DNA from 2 places in the Marinobacterium aestuariivivens genome. Region 2 is predicted to be linked to the other one. Evidence: predicted binding sites of a transcription regulator. Region 2 holds the regulator's gene; the other holds the start of a gene.
The links. Region 2 encodes FNR, which switches genes on or off when oxygen is low (the NO sensors DNR and NnrR bind a similar motif). Its sites were predicted from a motif close to TTGATNTANATCAA; they were not measured.

Region 1: a site for FNR is predicted at 2,234-2,247, ahead of ACFQDL_RS03405 (nitrate reductase subunit alpha). Genes of this name have one in related genera too.

What each region holds. Positions count from the first base shown of each region.
Region 1 covers NZ_JBHSWE010000001.1:658,513-664,994, forward strand. The annotation lists gene ACFQDL_RS03405 (nitrate reductase subunit alpha) at 1-2,077, opposite strand, end outside; gene ACFQDL_RS03410 (TOL_0244 family TonB-dependent receptor) at 2,616-4,421, shown strand; gene ACFQDL_RS03415 (YfiR family protein) at 4,418-5,152, shown strand; gene ACFQDL_RS03420 (sensor histidine kinase, YfiR-like protein-associated) at 5,085-6,482, shown strand, end outside.
Region 2 covers NZ_JBHSWE010000001.1:5,436,781-5,443,262, reverse strand. The annotation lists partial or broken gene queE (7-carboxy-7-deazaguanine synthase) at 1-618, opposite strand, end outside; gene rdgC (recombination-associated protein RdgC) at 631-1,542, opposite strand; partial or broken gene ACFQDL_RS28555 (adenine phosphoribosyltransferase) at 1,719-2,260, opposite strand; gene fnr (fumarate/nitrate reduction transcriptional regulator Fnr) at 2,426-3,196, opposite strand; gene ACFQDL_RS28545 (oxygen-independent coproporphyrinogen III oxidase) at 3,326-3,613, opposite strand; gene hemN (oxygen-independent coproporphyrinogen III oxidase) at 3,616-4,728, opposite strand; gene ACFQDL_RS28535 (sulfite exporter TauE/SafE family protein) at 4,910-5,581, opposite strand; gene ccoS (cbb3-type cytochrome oxidase assembly protein CcoS) at 5,574-5,798, opposite strand; gene ACFQDL_RS28525 (hypothetical protein) at 5,940-6,098, opposite strand; gene ACFQDL_RS28520 (hypothetical protein) at 6,145-6,330, opposite strand; gene ACFQDL_RS28515 (hypothetical protein) at 6,323-6,463, opposite strand.

The sequences.
Region 1 (6,482 bases), 4.8 Mb from region 2:
TGCCGTTCTTCAGCTGCTCGACCGTGTACTCGGCCGGGTTGCGGCCGGCCTGTTCGGCCTTGCGCACCAGCTCCAGCGGGTTGGTGCCCAGCTGCGGACAGGACGGCAGCCAGCCCATACGCTCGGCGCGGACGTTGTAATCGATCAGGCTGCCGGTCCACTTGGACTTGTCGGCCAGCGGCGAGAGGATCTCCTGGGCCTCCAGCTTCTCGTAGCGCCACTGGCTGGAGTGGTTGTAGAAGAAGGAGGTGCCGTTCATGTGACGCGGCGGACGCTGCCAGTCGAGGGCGAACGCCAGCGGCAGCCAGCCGCACTGGGGACGCAGTTTTTCCTGCCCGACGTAATGCGCCCAGCCGCCGCCGCTCTGACCGATGCAGCCGCACAGCACCAGCAGGTTGATCAGCCCGCGGTAGTTCATGTCCATGTGGTACCAGTGGTTCATACCGGCACCGACGATGATCATCGAACGACCGCGGGTCTTGTTGGCGTTGTCGCCGAATTCACGGGCGATGCGCTCGACGATCTTGCGGTCGACACCGGTGATGCGCTCCTGCCAGGCGGGCGTGTAGGGCGCGTTGTCGTCGTAGCTCTTCGCCACGTAGTCGCCGCCGAGACCGCGGTCGATGCCGTAGTTGGCCAGCATCAGGTCGTAGACGGTGACCACCAGGCTCTCGCTGCCGTCGGCCAGCTTGATGCGCTTGGCCGGCAGGTTGTGGTGCACTACGTCGGCGATCTTGTTGTCCTGGAAGTACTCGTTTTCGACACCGCCGAAATAGGGGAAGCCGACCGATACCACCTCGTCGTGATCGTCGAGCAGGCTGAGCTTGAGCTGCGTTTCCTGGCCCTCGCCGCCCTCTTTCGCCTCGATGTTCCACTTGCCCTTCTCGCCCCAGCGGAAGCCGATCGAGCCGTTCGGCACGACGTAGCGTCCGGAGGCCTCGTCGAAGGCGACGGTTTTCCAGTCCGGGTTGTTGTCCTGGCCGAGGTTGGCGTCGAAGTCGGACGCACGAACGAAGCGGCCGGCGGCGTACTGGCCGTCGTCACGCTTGTCGAGCTGCACCAGGAACGGCATGTCGCTGTAACGGCGGCAGTAGTCGGTGAAGTACTCGCTCGGATTGTCGACGTGGAACTCTTTCAGCACCACGTGGCCCATTGCCATTGCCAGCGCCGCGTCGGTGCCCTGCTTCGGGTTCATCCACAGATCGCAGAGCTTGGCGACCTCGGAATAGTCCGGGGTCACGGCGACGGTCTTGGTGCCCTTGTAGCGCACCTCGGTGAAGAAATGGGCATCGGGGGTACGGGTCTGGGGGACGTTGGAGCCCCAGGCGATAATGTAGTTGGAGTTGTACCAGTCGGCCGCTTCCGGCACGTCGGTCTGCTCGCCCCAGGTCATCGGCGAGGCCGGCGGCAGGTCGCAGTACCAGTCGTAGAAGCTCAGGCAGGCGCCGCCGATCAGCGACAGATAGCGGGCGCCGGCGGCATAGGAGACCATCGACATCGCCGGGATCGGCGAGAAGCCGACCACGCGGTCCGGGCCGTACTGCTTGATGGTGTAGGTGTTGGCCGCGGCGATGATCTCGTTGACCTCGTCCCAGCTCGAACGCACGAAACCGCCCTGACCACGGACGGACTTGTAGGATCTGGCCTTGTCGCTGTTCTCGACGATCGACGCCCAGGCTTCGACCGGCTCGAGACTGGTGCGGGCTTCACGCCAGAGCTTGAGCAGGCGCTTGCGCACGGTCGGATACTTCAGCCGGTTGGCACTGTAGATATACCAGGAGTAGCTGGCGCCGCGGGGGCAGCCGCGGGGCTCGTGATTCGGCAGATCCGGACGGGTGCGCGGATAGTCGGTCTGCTGGGTCTCCCAGGTGATCAGACCGTTCTTGACGTAGATCTTCCAGCTGCAGGAGCCGGTACAGTTGACGCCGTGGGTCGAGCGCACGATCTTGTCGTGCTGCCAGCGCTGGCGGTAACCGTCCTCCCAGTCGCGGCTCTCGCTCCGGGTCTCGCCGTGGCCCCCGGCGAAGGTGCCCTGTTTCTTCTTCAGGAATCTCAATCGATCAAGCAGATGGCTCATGGTTCTCTCTCCTGAAACCTTCAGGTCAGGACGGAACCTGGACCCGACGGGTCTGGCTCCGATCTTGGGGTTTTGAATCCGGTGGCGGCAGGCGAGGTATTGCTGCCTCTCCCGCCGGCATTGGGGCCACTCTAGGTCAGCCGGGTCCTGCGAAAGTTGACTCAGATCAACGCCCGCCGACCGGCCTCCGGCCTGCCAGGGAGCGAATACCACTTTGGTGGTACCTCCAGATGAAGAACCCAACTTACTGAAAGAAAACCACTTTTTAGGTCAGGACCGACGTTTTCGAGGGACCGGCGGCGAACCCGGGGTCTTAGTGGGTAATACCCGTCCGGAACGCCGGATTTCGGATTGGCCTAACCCCGGAATAGCGACTATCCTGCATGCTGTATGCATATATAACTGGACGCTCTGACTATGCCGGCAAGGATGTCAAGGAAGCGCCGGGCAGCCAGCGCGCTGCCGACCCGCTACCGTTCGCTGCCGTTCAGCCTTTATATCGGGCTGTCCTGGCTTGCACTTGCCCCTCTCCCGGCCAGTGCGCTCCCCCCGACGAGCTGATCGAACTCAGTCTCGAAGATCTGGCGAACCTGACCATCAGCTCGGTTTCGAAGACACCCGAACGGCTGTCCGATGCCGCCGCGTCGGTGTTCGTGATCACGGCCGAGGATATCAGGCGCAGCGGTGCCACCCGCCTGCCCGAGGTCCTGCGCCGGCACCGAACCTGCTGGTCGCCCGCACCGGCGCCGACAGTTACGCCATCAGCGCCCGCGGCTTCAATTCGACCACCGCGAACAAGCTGCAGGTGCTGATCGACGGCCGCATCGCCTATACCCCGCTCTACTCCGGGCTATTCTGGGATGCCCAGGACCTGATGTTGGAGGATATCGAGCGCATCGAGGTGATCAGCGGCCCCGGGGCCACCCTCTGGGGCAGCAACGCGGTCAACGGCGTGATCAATGTGATCAGCCGTCCGGCCAGCGAGACCCGGGGAACGCTGCTGAGAGGCGGCGCAGGCAACCTCGAGCGCGGTGCGGCACTGCGCCATGGCGGCCCGGTTGGCGCCGACAGCCATTTCCGGGTCTATGGCCAGGGGTTCCGGGTCCCGCAGTCGGAGCAGGAAAACGGCAGCGGCGCCCGTGACGGCTGGCACAAGGGGCAGGCGGGCTTTCGCCTCGACAGCGGCGAACTGACGCTGCAAGGTGATCTTTATGAGGGCCGGCTGAACCGGGAAACGGCCGATAGCGGCGAGATCCGCGGCCTCAACCTGCTCAGCCGCTGGCGCCACGACCTCGACGACGGCTCCAGCCTGCAGTTGCAGGCCTATTACGACAGAACCGAGCGCGAACTGCCCGGTCTGTTCGCCGAGACGCTGGATATCGTCGATCTCGAGCTGCAACACAACCTGAACGCCGGGGACGGTCACCGGGTTGTCTGGGGGCTGGGCTATCGTCATGCCTGGGACGAGGTCAGCAACTCGGCGCTGCTGCAGTTCCTGCCGGACGACGAACGGCTGCACTGGAGCAACGCCTTCGTTCAGGACGAAATCCGCCTGCGCCCCAACCTGCACCTGACGCTCGGCGCCCGCCTCGAGCACAACCGCTACACCGGTTTCGAGTTCATGCCCAATGTGCGCCTGGGCTGGAACCTGACGCCCCGGGACCTGCTCTGGGCCTCCCTGGCCCGTTCGGTGCGCACGCCGTCGCGCCTCGACCGTGACTTTTTCGTTCCCTTCCTGCCGTCGGCGGGCGGGCCCTTCAACGGCGGCCCGGATTTCGAGTCCGAAACGGCCGACTCGCTCGAGCTCGGCTATCGGGGGTCGCGCGGCGGACGCTTCAACTACTCGATCACCGCCTTCTACCAGGATTACGACAAGCTGCGGGCGGTCGAGCCGGTCGGTGACGGCACTTTCGTACTCGGCAACGGAATCGAAGCACAGATCTACGGCCTCGAGGCCTGGGGCGACTACCAGGTCAACGAAGGCTGGCAACTCAATGCCGGCGCCCTGCTGCGGCGCGACGAGCTCGATCTCGACCGCGGCAGTCTCGAGACCTCCCAGGGCAATGACCCGTCGCACCAGTGGCTGCTGCGCTCGCGGCATGCACTGAGCCCGGTACACGAGTTCGACTGGACGATCCGCCATGTCGGCAAGCTGCCCGACCCGGAGGTCCCGGCCTATACGGCGCTCGATATCAGACTCGGCTGGCAGCCGAGGCCCGAGTTGGAACTGTCGTTGTCGGGCTGGAACCTGCTCGATGACCGTCATCCCGAGTTCGGCCAATCCGGGTCACGCAGCGAGGTCGAGCGCAGCCTGTACCTGGAACTCCTGTTGAGGTTCCGATGATGCGACCGATTGCGAGTCTGCTCGCCCTGCTCTGCCTGGGTGCCGGCCTGCTGGGTGCAGCCACGGCACCGGCGCAGGAGGCGGCACCGGAAACGCGAATCAAGGCGGCCTTTCTGTACAAGTTCTGCCACTACGTGGAATGGCCCGATCAGGCCTTCGAAGCCCTGGACAGTCCAATCCGGATCGGCATCGTCGGTGCCGAAAACATCGCCGATGAACTCGAGCGGGCGGCGCAGGGCCAGCGTATCGGCCGGCGACCGTTGCAGCTGCACCGTCTCGATCCCGATGCCGACCCGGCGGGCATCCATCTGCTATTCGTCGACGCCGGCACGCTGAATGCCCGCCCGCCCATTCTGGGCCGCCTGCAGCACCAGCCCGTGCTGCTGGTGACCGACAGTCCGGCAGGGCTCGACACGGGGGAACCATCAACTTCGCCGTCGAAAACGACCGGGTACGCTTCGATGTCTCGCTGGCCGTGGCCAGCGAGCATTCACTGCGTATCAGCTCGCAGCTGTTGTCGGTGGCACGACAGGTACGGAGGGCACAGCCATGAACCGGCATCTGGACGCCGTACGGCACACCGACTTTCCAGCCTCCGCCGCCCCGCCGTCGTCACGGCAGGCCTTCGGGCTGCGGTCGATCCGTCACAAGCTTTCGCTCGGGGTGCTGCTGAGCACGGTGACGGCACTGTTGATTTCGGGCGCCGTCATCATCTACTACGACCTGAGTGATTTTCGCCAACGTACATTGCAGGACCTTCGCACCCAGGCCGACCTGCTCGGCCAGGCCAGCGTGGCGGCGCTGCAGTTCGATGACGCCGACACCGCGACCGCCCAGCTGAGCCTGCTGCGGCTGCGTCCGCAGATACTGGCGGCCACCCTTTATGGTGTCGATGGCAAGGCCTTCGCCCGTTACAGCGCCGGCGGCGTCACGGACCTGCCGCTCCCGACGCGGGTCGACGACACCGCCTATCGCATCGACGGTGACCGGCTGCTGCTGTCCCGCCCCATTCTGTTCGACGGCGAGCGGCTGGGCTTCATCTACCTGTTGGCAAACTACCCCTACCGGGAGCGGTTGCTACGGGATGTCGGCATCGTCGTCGGCGTGGCCCTGTTCGCTCTGGCGATCTCGATGTTGATCTCGCTGTGGATCCAAAGCCGCATCACCCGGCCGGTCCTGCGGGTCAGCGAACTGGCGCGACGGGTGGTCGAGCAGCGTGACTATGGCCTGAGAGCCGATACCGGCGGCGACGACGAGATCGGTTATCTGGTGCAGGCCTTCAACGACATGCTGGCCGAAATCGGCCGCCGCACCGCGGAACTCGAATCCAGCAACCGCCGCCTCGGGGAGGAGATCCACGAGCGCCGCCAGGCCAGCGAGGAGATCCGGCGCCTGAATGCCGAGCTCGAACAGCGCGTCCAGCTGCGCACCGCCGAGCTGGAGAACGCCAACAAGGAACTGGAGGCCTTCAGCTACTCGGTGTCCCATGACCTGCGGGCACCGTTGCGCTCGATCGACGGCTTCAGCCAGGCGCTGCTCGAGGACTGCCTGGACTCCCTCGACGCCACCGGGCAGGATTATCTGAACCGCGTGCGCGCCGCTGCCCAGCGCATGGGGGTGCTGATCGACGACCTGCTGAACCTGTCCCGCGTCAGCCGTGCGCAACTGACACTCGAACCGCTGGACCTCAGCCTCCTGGCACGGGAGATCCTGGCCCAGCTTAGCGAACAGGAGCCCGAGCGCGATGTGACGGTCGATATAGAGAATGGCCTGCTCTGCCGGGGCGATCCGAGGCTGATCCGGGTGGCGCTGGAGAATCTGCTCGGCAATGCCTGGAAATACAGCGCCCGGCGCGAACGGGCACGGATCGCCTTCTATCTGCGCGACGGCGAACAAGGGCAGGCGTTCTGCATCGAGGACAACGGCGCCGGCTTCGACATGGCCTATGCCGACCGGCTGTTCGGCGCCTTCCAGCGCCTGCACGACGCCCGCGACTACCCCGGCACAGGCGTCGGACTCGCTACGGTGCAACGCATCATCCGCCGCCACGGCGGAGATGTC
Region 2 (6,482 bases):
ATGATCTTGTGCGTCTGCAGGCTCAGCTTCCACTGCGGATGTGCCAGGCAGTAGCGTACCGTGGCTGCGAGATTTTCCTGCGCGGCGGGACCGTCCAGGGGTTGCAGATAGAAGTGTTCGAAATCGAGCCCGGCAAACCGCTCCGGCGGTGCCTGCAGTTGCGGATAGACGAGCTTGAGCTCCTGCCCGCGGGTGATCACCAGCTGCGCCGATGCCTTGGGGCTGACGCAGATCCAGTCGATACCGGGGGCAGGGGGCGCGTGCCATTGGTCTCGATCGCGACTTCGAAACCGGCAGTCTTGAATGCCTCGACCAGCGGCTCATCGAGCTGCAGGGCGGGTTCTCCGCCGGTGCAGACGACATAGGGCTGGCCACCCGAGGCGTCCGGCCAGAGCGCCCTGACGGCCTTGGCAAGCGCCGCGGCGCTGGCGAACTTGCCGCCATTCTGGCCATCGGTGCCGACGAAGTCGGTATCGCAGAAGTCGCAGACCGCCTGGTGGCGGTCCTGCTCGCGGCCGGACCAGAGGTTGCAACCGCTGAAGCGGCAGAACACCGCCGGCCGGCCGCTCTGGGCGCCTTCCCCTGCAGGGTGTAAAACATCTCTTTGACGCTGTACATCGGGACCGGGTCCTAGGTTGCGCTGTTTTCGCCGCCGAAGGCCTGCAGCAGGTCCGGAATCAGCCGGCTCAGTTCGAGACCGATCTGGGCGACATCGGCATCGAAACGCGCCAGCTCGTCGTCGGCAACATCCTTCTGCTGCTCGCGGAACTGGTCCGTCTGCTTGATGCGATGGATGCTGAGGTCCTCGTGCAGCAGAAAGCGCAGATTCTCATCCCACTCCAGAGCCAGCTTCGTGACGCGCTTGCCAGCCTCGAGGTGGGCGACAATTTCCGCGCTGGTCAGGTCCTGGCCCTTGATGCGGATGACGCCACCTTCCACCAGGTTGTCCTTCATTTCGCACTCGTCGAGCAGCTGCAACGAGGTTGGGAGGGGCTGCTGCTGTTCGAGCCAGTGGCTCATCACCGCCGAGGGCGACTGCTTGACGTCCGGCAGCACCACCGGCAGCGTGCCCAGGCTGCTGCGCAGCTGCGTCAGCAACTCCTCGGCCTTCTTGTGGGCAGAGGCATCGACCAATACCCAGCCGGCCTGGGGCGCGATCAGGGCCCAGGTCTGCTGGCGCCGGGTAAAGGCCCGCGGCAGCAGATCCAGTACGATCTCGTCCTTGAGCTGATTGCGCTCACGTCGATAGACCTTGCGTGCCTGCTGATGTTCGATTTCCTCGACCTTTTCCTCGAGCGTCTCGCGGATCACGCCGGAGGGCAGAATCTTCTCCTCCTTCTGGGCGCAGATCAGATAGTAGCCCGCACAGCTGTAGACGAGCTGGTCCGGCAGCCCCTTGCAGGGCGCGATCCAGCCGTAACGGCTCATCTCCTGACTGCCGCAGGGCTGGAATGGATGCTCTGCAAGGGCGGTTTCCAGGCTTTGCGCGTCCCTGTCGAAAGCGGAGGTCAGGCGATAAAAAATCAGATTTTTGAACCACATAGTCTTCTTTGCCGGCTGGTGGAGGGCGCTATTCTAACGGCTCGGGCGGGAAATGCCATGCGCAGGGCGCTTCGTTTATCGATGGTCGGGCGAGTAGTCGGCACCGGTGGCGTTCCGAAATGCCGTTGCCGGTGCTGGTGACGCGTAACGCGTTACGCGTTACGCGTCACCAGATCTCAGAGGCCCTCGTAGGCCAGCAGCGTATGCACCGGTATGCCGGCTTCCTGTATGCGGGTCGAGCCTTCGAGGTCGGGGAGGTCGATCAGGGCGGCGGCCTCGTAGACACTGGCGCCCAGTTCCTTGATCAGGGTGCTGGCGGCCAGGATGGTGCCACCGGTCGCGATCAGGTCGTCGAAGATCAGCACCTGGTCACCGGGGCCCACCGAGTCGGTCTGCATCTCGACCGCGGCGGTACCGTATTCCAGGGTATATTCGGCGTGGATGGTTTCACCCGGCAGTTTGCCCTTCTTGCGTACCAGCACCAGCGGAATATTGAGGTGATAGGCCATGATCGAGCTGATCAGGAAGCCCTGGCGTCGATGCTGGCGATATGGGTGATATCGGTATCGATATAGCGCTGGATGAAGTCGTCGGCGACCATGCGCAGCGCCTTGGGATCCTTGAACAGCGGCGTGATGTCGCGAAACTGGACGCCTGGCTCCGGCCAGTCCGGAATCGTACGGATAATCGATTTTACATAGCACTCGTCAAAGGGCATTAAGGACTCCTGCGCGCGCATCCTGTTCGATGCTTGATATGGCTCAATGTTTTCAGGGCGAGAAAAGCGTCTAATGAAGGTGTTGGGTTACCAGCCAGAGATGGCTTATCAACTGTGCAGCTTGCACGGCATCCGCAGCTTCTGTGGATGCCGTTTTTTTATATATCAGGATGTCTGTCGGGACAGTGCCGGATCCTGCACCGGGCATTCGCCGGACAGCAGGTAAAGCTGGTCGAGATCGGTAACGTCGATCTCCTTGCCTTCGACCTGGATCAGACCGCTCTTCTGGAAACGGGTGAATATCCGGCTCACGGTTTCCACTGCCAGCCCGAGGTAGTTGCCGATCTCGTTGCGCGACATCGACAGGCGGAAGCGGGTCTGGGAATAACCCCGGGCCTGAAATCGCTGCGACAGCTTGATCAGAAAAGTGGCAACGCGCTCTTCGGCGGTCTTTTTCGACAGCAGCAGCATCATCTGCTGGTCGTCACGAATCTCCTTGCTCATGGTGCGCATGATCTGACGTCGCAGCTCCGGCAACTCGCCGGACAGGTCGTCGAGGCGGGTAAAGGGGATTTCGCAGACGGTGGTGGTCTCGAGCACCTTGGTGGAAACCGGATAGACACCGGAATCGACGCCGCTGAGGCCGACCAGTTCGCCGGGAAAGTAGAAACCGGTGATCTGCTCTTCGCCCTCGTTGGTCAGCGAATAGCTCTTCACGGTACCGGCGCGCAACGCATAGATGGATGTAAAAGGCTGGCCCTGACGGAACAGGTGCTCCCCTTTCTTGAGGGGCCTGCTTTTATCGATGATGTCGTCGAGGCGGTCGATTTCGGTCATATTGAGCGAGACCGGCAGACAGAGTGAACTCAGGCTGCAGGTGTTGCAGTGTGCTTGTTGCAGGCTACGGAGCTTCCCTTCCGGTTTTTGGTCAGCCATGGTCGGTTCCTGTTGTGTCGATAGGCCCGGGGGCGCAGTTGGAGACGATTATCCAACATTTGCCGCCCGGGTTGAAGTCACAACGGGAACTATGGCCGCTATGCCATCAGGCAGCGCGGAAAAAGCGGCTCAGATGATGCGGGAGAAACCCTGCACCGGAGCCTGTTTCGGAATATAGGCGTCGAAGGCCATGCAGATGCGCCGGATCAGCAGGCGGCCGGCGGCGGTCACGGTCAGTACCCGGTCCCGTCGTTCGACCAGGCCATCGGCGATGAAGCTTTCGATCTCGGCCTGTTCGGCGGCGAAATAGTCGTCGAACGCGATGCCGAAACGCTCCTCGATGCTGTTTTGGTCGAGCTCGAAGTGGCAGATCAGCTCGCCAATGACGCGGCGGCGGATCCTGTCGTCGGCGTTCATGATCACCCCCGCTTGACAGCGGAGGCACGGCTCTCGACGGCGCGCGTATAGGCCCCCATATCGTGTTCATTCTGAAAGTAGACGTCACCAATCTGGCTGATCGCCGACACGCCCAGTGCCACCAGATCGCAGTCTGCATGGGTGGTATAGCCCTGGAAATTCCGGTGCAGCTGGCGCGAACGCTGGGCAATGGCGAGACTGTCGTCGGGCTTGGCGAAATGATCCATGCCGATATAGACGTATCCGGCCTCGAGCAGCCGGTCGATGCTGTCGTGGAGAATCTGAAGCTTGGCGTCCGGGCCCGGCAAATCCTCTGCGCGAATGTGTTTTTGCGAGCGGAAACGGTCCGGCAGGTGGGCATAGTTGAAGACCGACAACCGGTCCGGCGACAGCCCGATCACGGTATCGAGGGTGGCGGCAAAGCTTTCGGGGGTTTGATGGGGCAGACCGTAGATCAGGTCCATGTTGATCGAGCGGAAGCCCTCGCTGCGTGCGGATTCCAGAATCTGCTGCGTCATCTCCAGTGGCTGGATGCGATTGACCGCCTGCTGTACCCGTGGATCGAGATCCTGTACGCCGAGGCTGATGCGGTTGAAGCCGATCTGGCGCAGCACCGCGATGGTTTCGGCGTCGGCTTCGCGCGGGTCGACCTCGATCGAGTAGTCGCCGTTATCGTCGTCCCTGAGGTTGAAATTCGAGCGCAGCGCCGACATCAGTTCCGTCATCTGCCCATGGCTGATAAAGGTCGGGGTGCCGCCGCCCCAATGCAACTGGTCGACCTGGCGCCCTTGCAGGCGCCCCTTGCTAAACAGTTCGGCGGAGCGGGCCATCTCCCGGTATAGGGTGTCGAGATACGGCTGGGCTTTGTTGCGGTTGCGGGTAATGACCTTGTTGCAGGCGCAGTAGTAGCAGACATGCTCACAGAAGGGGATATGGACATAGAGCGACAGGGGCGAATCGCTGTCCGCCGTGGCCAGGCCCGCTTCGATCAGGCGTTCGGGACTCAGCAGCGGGTCGAACTGCACGGCCGTGGGGTAGGAGGTGTAACGCGGCCCCGACAGGTCGTAGCGGCGAATCAGTTCTGGGTCCCAGCGGACGGTGCTGCTGTTGCTCACGGGATCTTTCCTTTGGCCAAAGTGTGCAAAATATACATTTTAGCGGTCACTTTGCGGGCCGCATTGACTTTAATCAAGCAAATCGTAGGAGCCGCGCCCCGCGGCGAAAATCCACGCGGCGTCATCTAGGAGGCAACCGGACACCACCGGTGGAATTCGCGCCTACGGCACTCATTCCACCCTACGCCGGATTGACCAGCATGCCAAGGGGAAGGCTGTACAGCCCGAAACCGATGATCAGGCCGCCGGCGAGTTGCTGCGTCAGGCGCCGCGCCAGCAACCGGCGCAGCTGGGCGGCGGCGAGGCCGGTGGTCAGCATGGCGGGCAGGGTGCCGATGCCGAAGCAGAACATCAGCAGGGCACTGTCGTTCCAGCTGGCGGCGGCCGAGGCCCAGATCAGGGTGCTGTAGATCAGTCCACAGGGCAGCCAGCCCCAGACCAGGCCCAGCAGCAGCGCCTGGAGCGGGGTGCGTGCGGGCAGCAGGCGGCTGGTCAGCGGGCGCAGATGACGCCAGAGATGCTGTCCGGCGCGTTCGAGATGGACCAGGCCCTTCCACCATTGCCCGATGTAGAGCCCCATGGCGATCAGCATCAGGCCGGCCAGAGCGCGCAGCAGCAGGGTCGCGAGGCTGCCGGCGACCAGGACCCCGAGACCGCCGAGCAGCGCGCCTGCCAGGGCATAGCTGAGAATGCGTCCGCCGTTGTAGCCGAGCAGCAGAACGATCGTCGGCGTCCGGCTGTCCTGCCGTGCCAGCCCGATGGTCGCCGAAATGCCGCCGCACATGCCGATGCAGTGGGCGCCGCCGAGCAGGCCCAGCATCAGGGCGGTCAGTATCGACAGCTGTTCAGTCATCCCGATCCCGCGGCTTGTCGACCGGCCGGGTTTCGTTGTCGCGTGCCTTTTCGCGGGCGTCGTCCGGGATCAAAGAGGCGTCATCGTCGTAGAGAATGCTGTGGGCCGGTGACTCGAGATCGTCGTACTGGCCGCTGTTGACGCTCCAGAAAAAGGCCCAGAGTGCGCAGGCGACGAAAATGATGGCGATTGGGATCAGCAGGTACAGGATATCCATGATCAGCCTTTTGATGAGGTTTTTGATACCGGCCGGCGCACGAGCTTTGACAGCCGCAGGGCATTGCCGACGACGACCAGTGAGCTGGCGGACATGCCGATTGCTGCCGTTTCGTAAAGGGTGGGGCGATAAACCGGCGATTTACACATGATCGGCCCCCTGTTGCACTTTTTGCACCTGTTGCACCTGTTGCACCTGTTGCACCTGTTGCTCCTGTTGCTCCTGTTGCCTCGTGCTGCGGCGCACCAGCTTCGACAGTCTCAACGCATTGCCGACGACGACCAGGGAGCTGGCGGACATGCCGATTGCTGCCGTTTCGTAAAGGGCAGGGCGATAAACCGGCGATTTACACATGATCGGCCCCCTGTTGCACTTTTTGCACCTGTTGCACCTGTTGCACCTGCTGCCTCGTGCTGCGGCGCACCAGCTTCGACAGTCTCAACGCATTGCCGACGACGACCAAGGAGCTGGCGGACATGCCGATTGCTGCCGTTTCGTAAAGGGCAGGGCGATAAACCGGCGATTTACACATGATCGGCCCCCTGTTGCACTTTTTGCACCTGTTGCTCCTGTTGCTCCTGTTGCTCCTGTTGCCTCGTGCTGCGGCGCACCAGCTTCGACAGTCTCAACGCATTGCCGACGACGACCAGGGAGCTGGCGGACATGCCGATTGCTGCCGTTTCG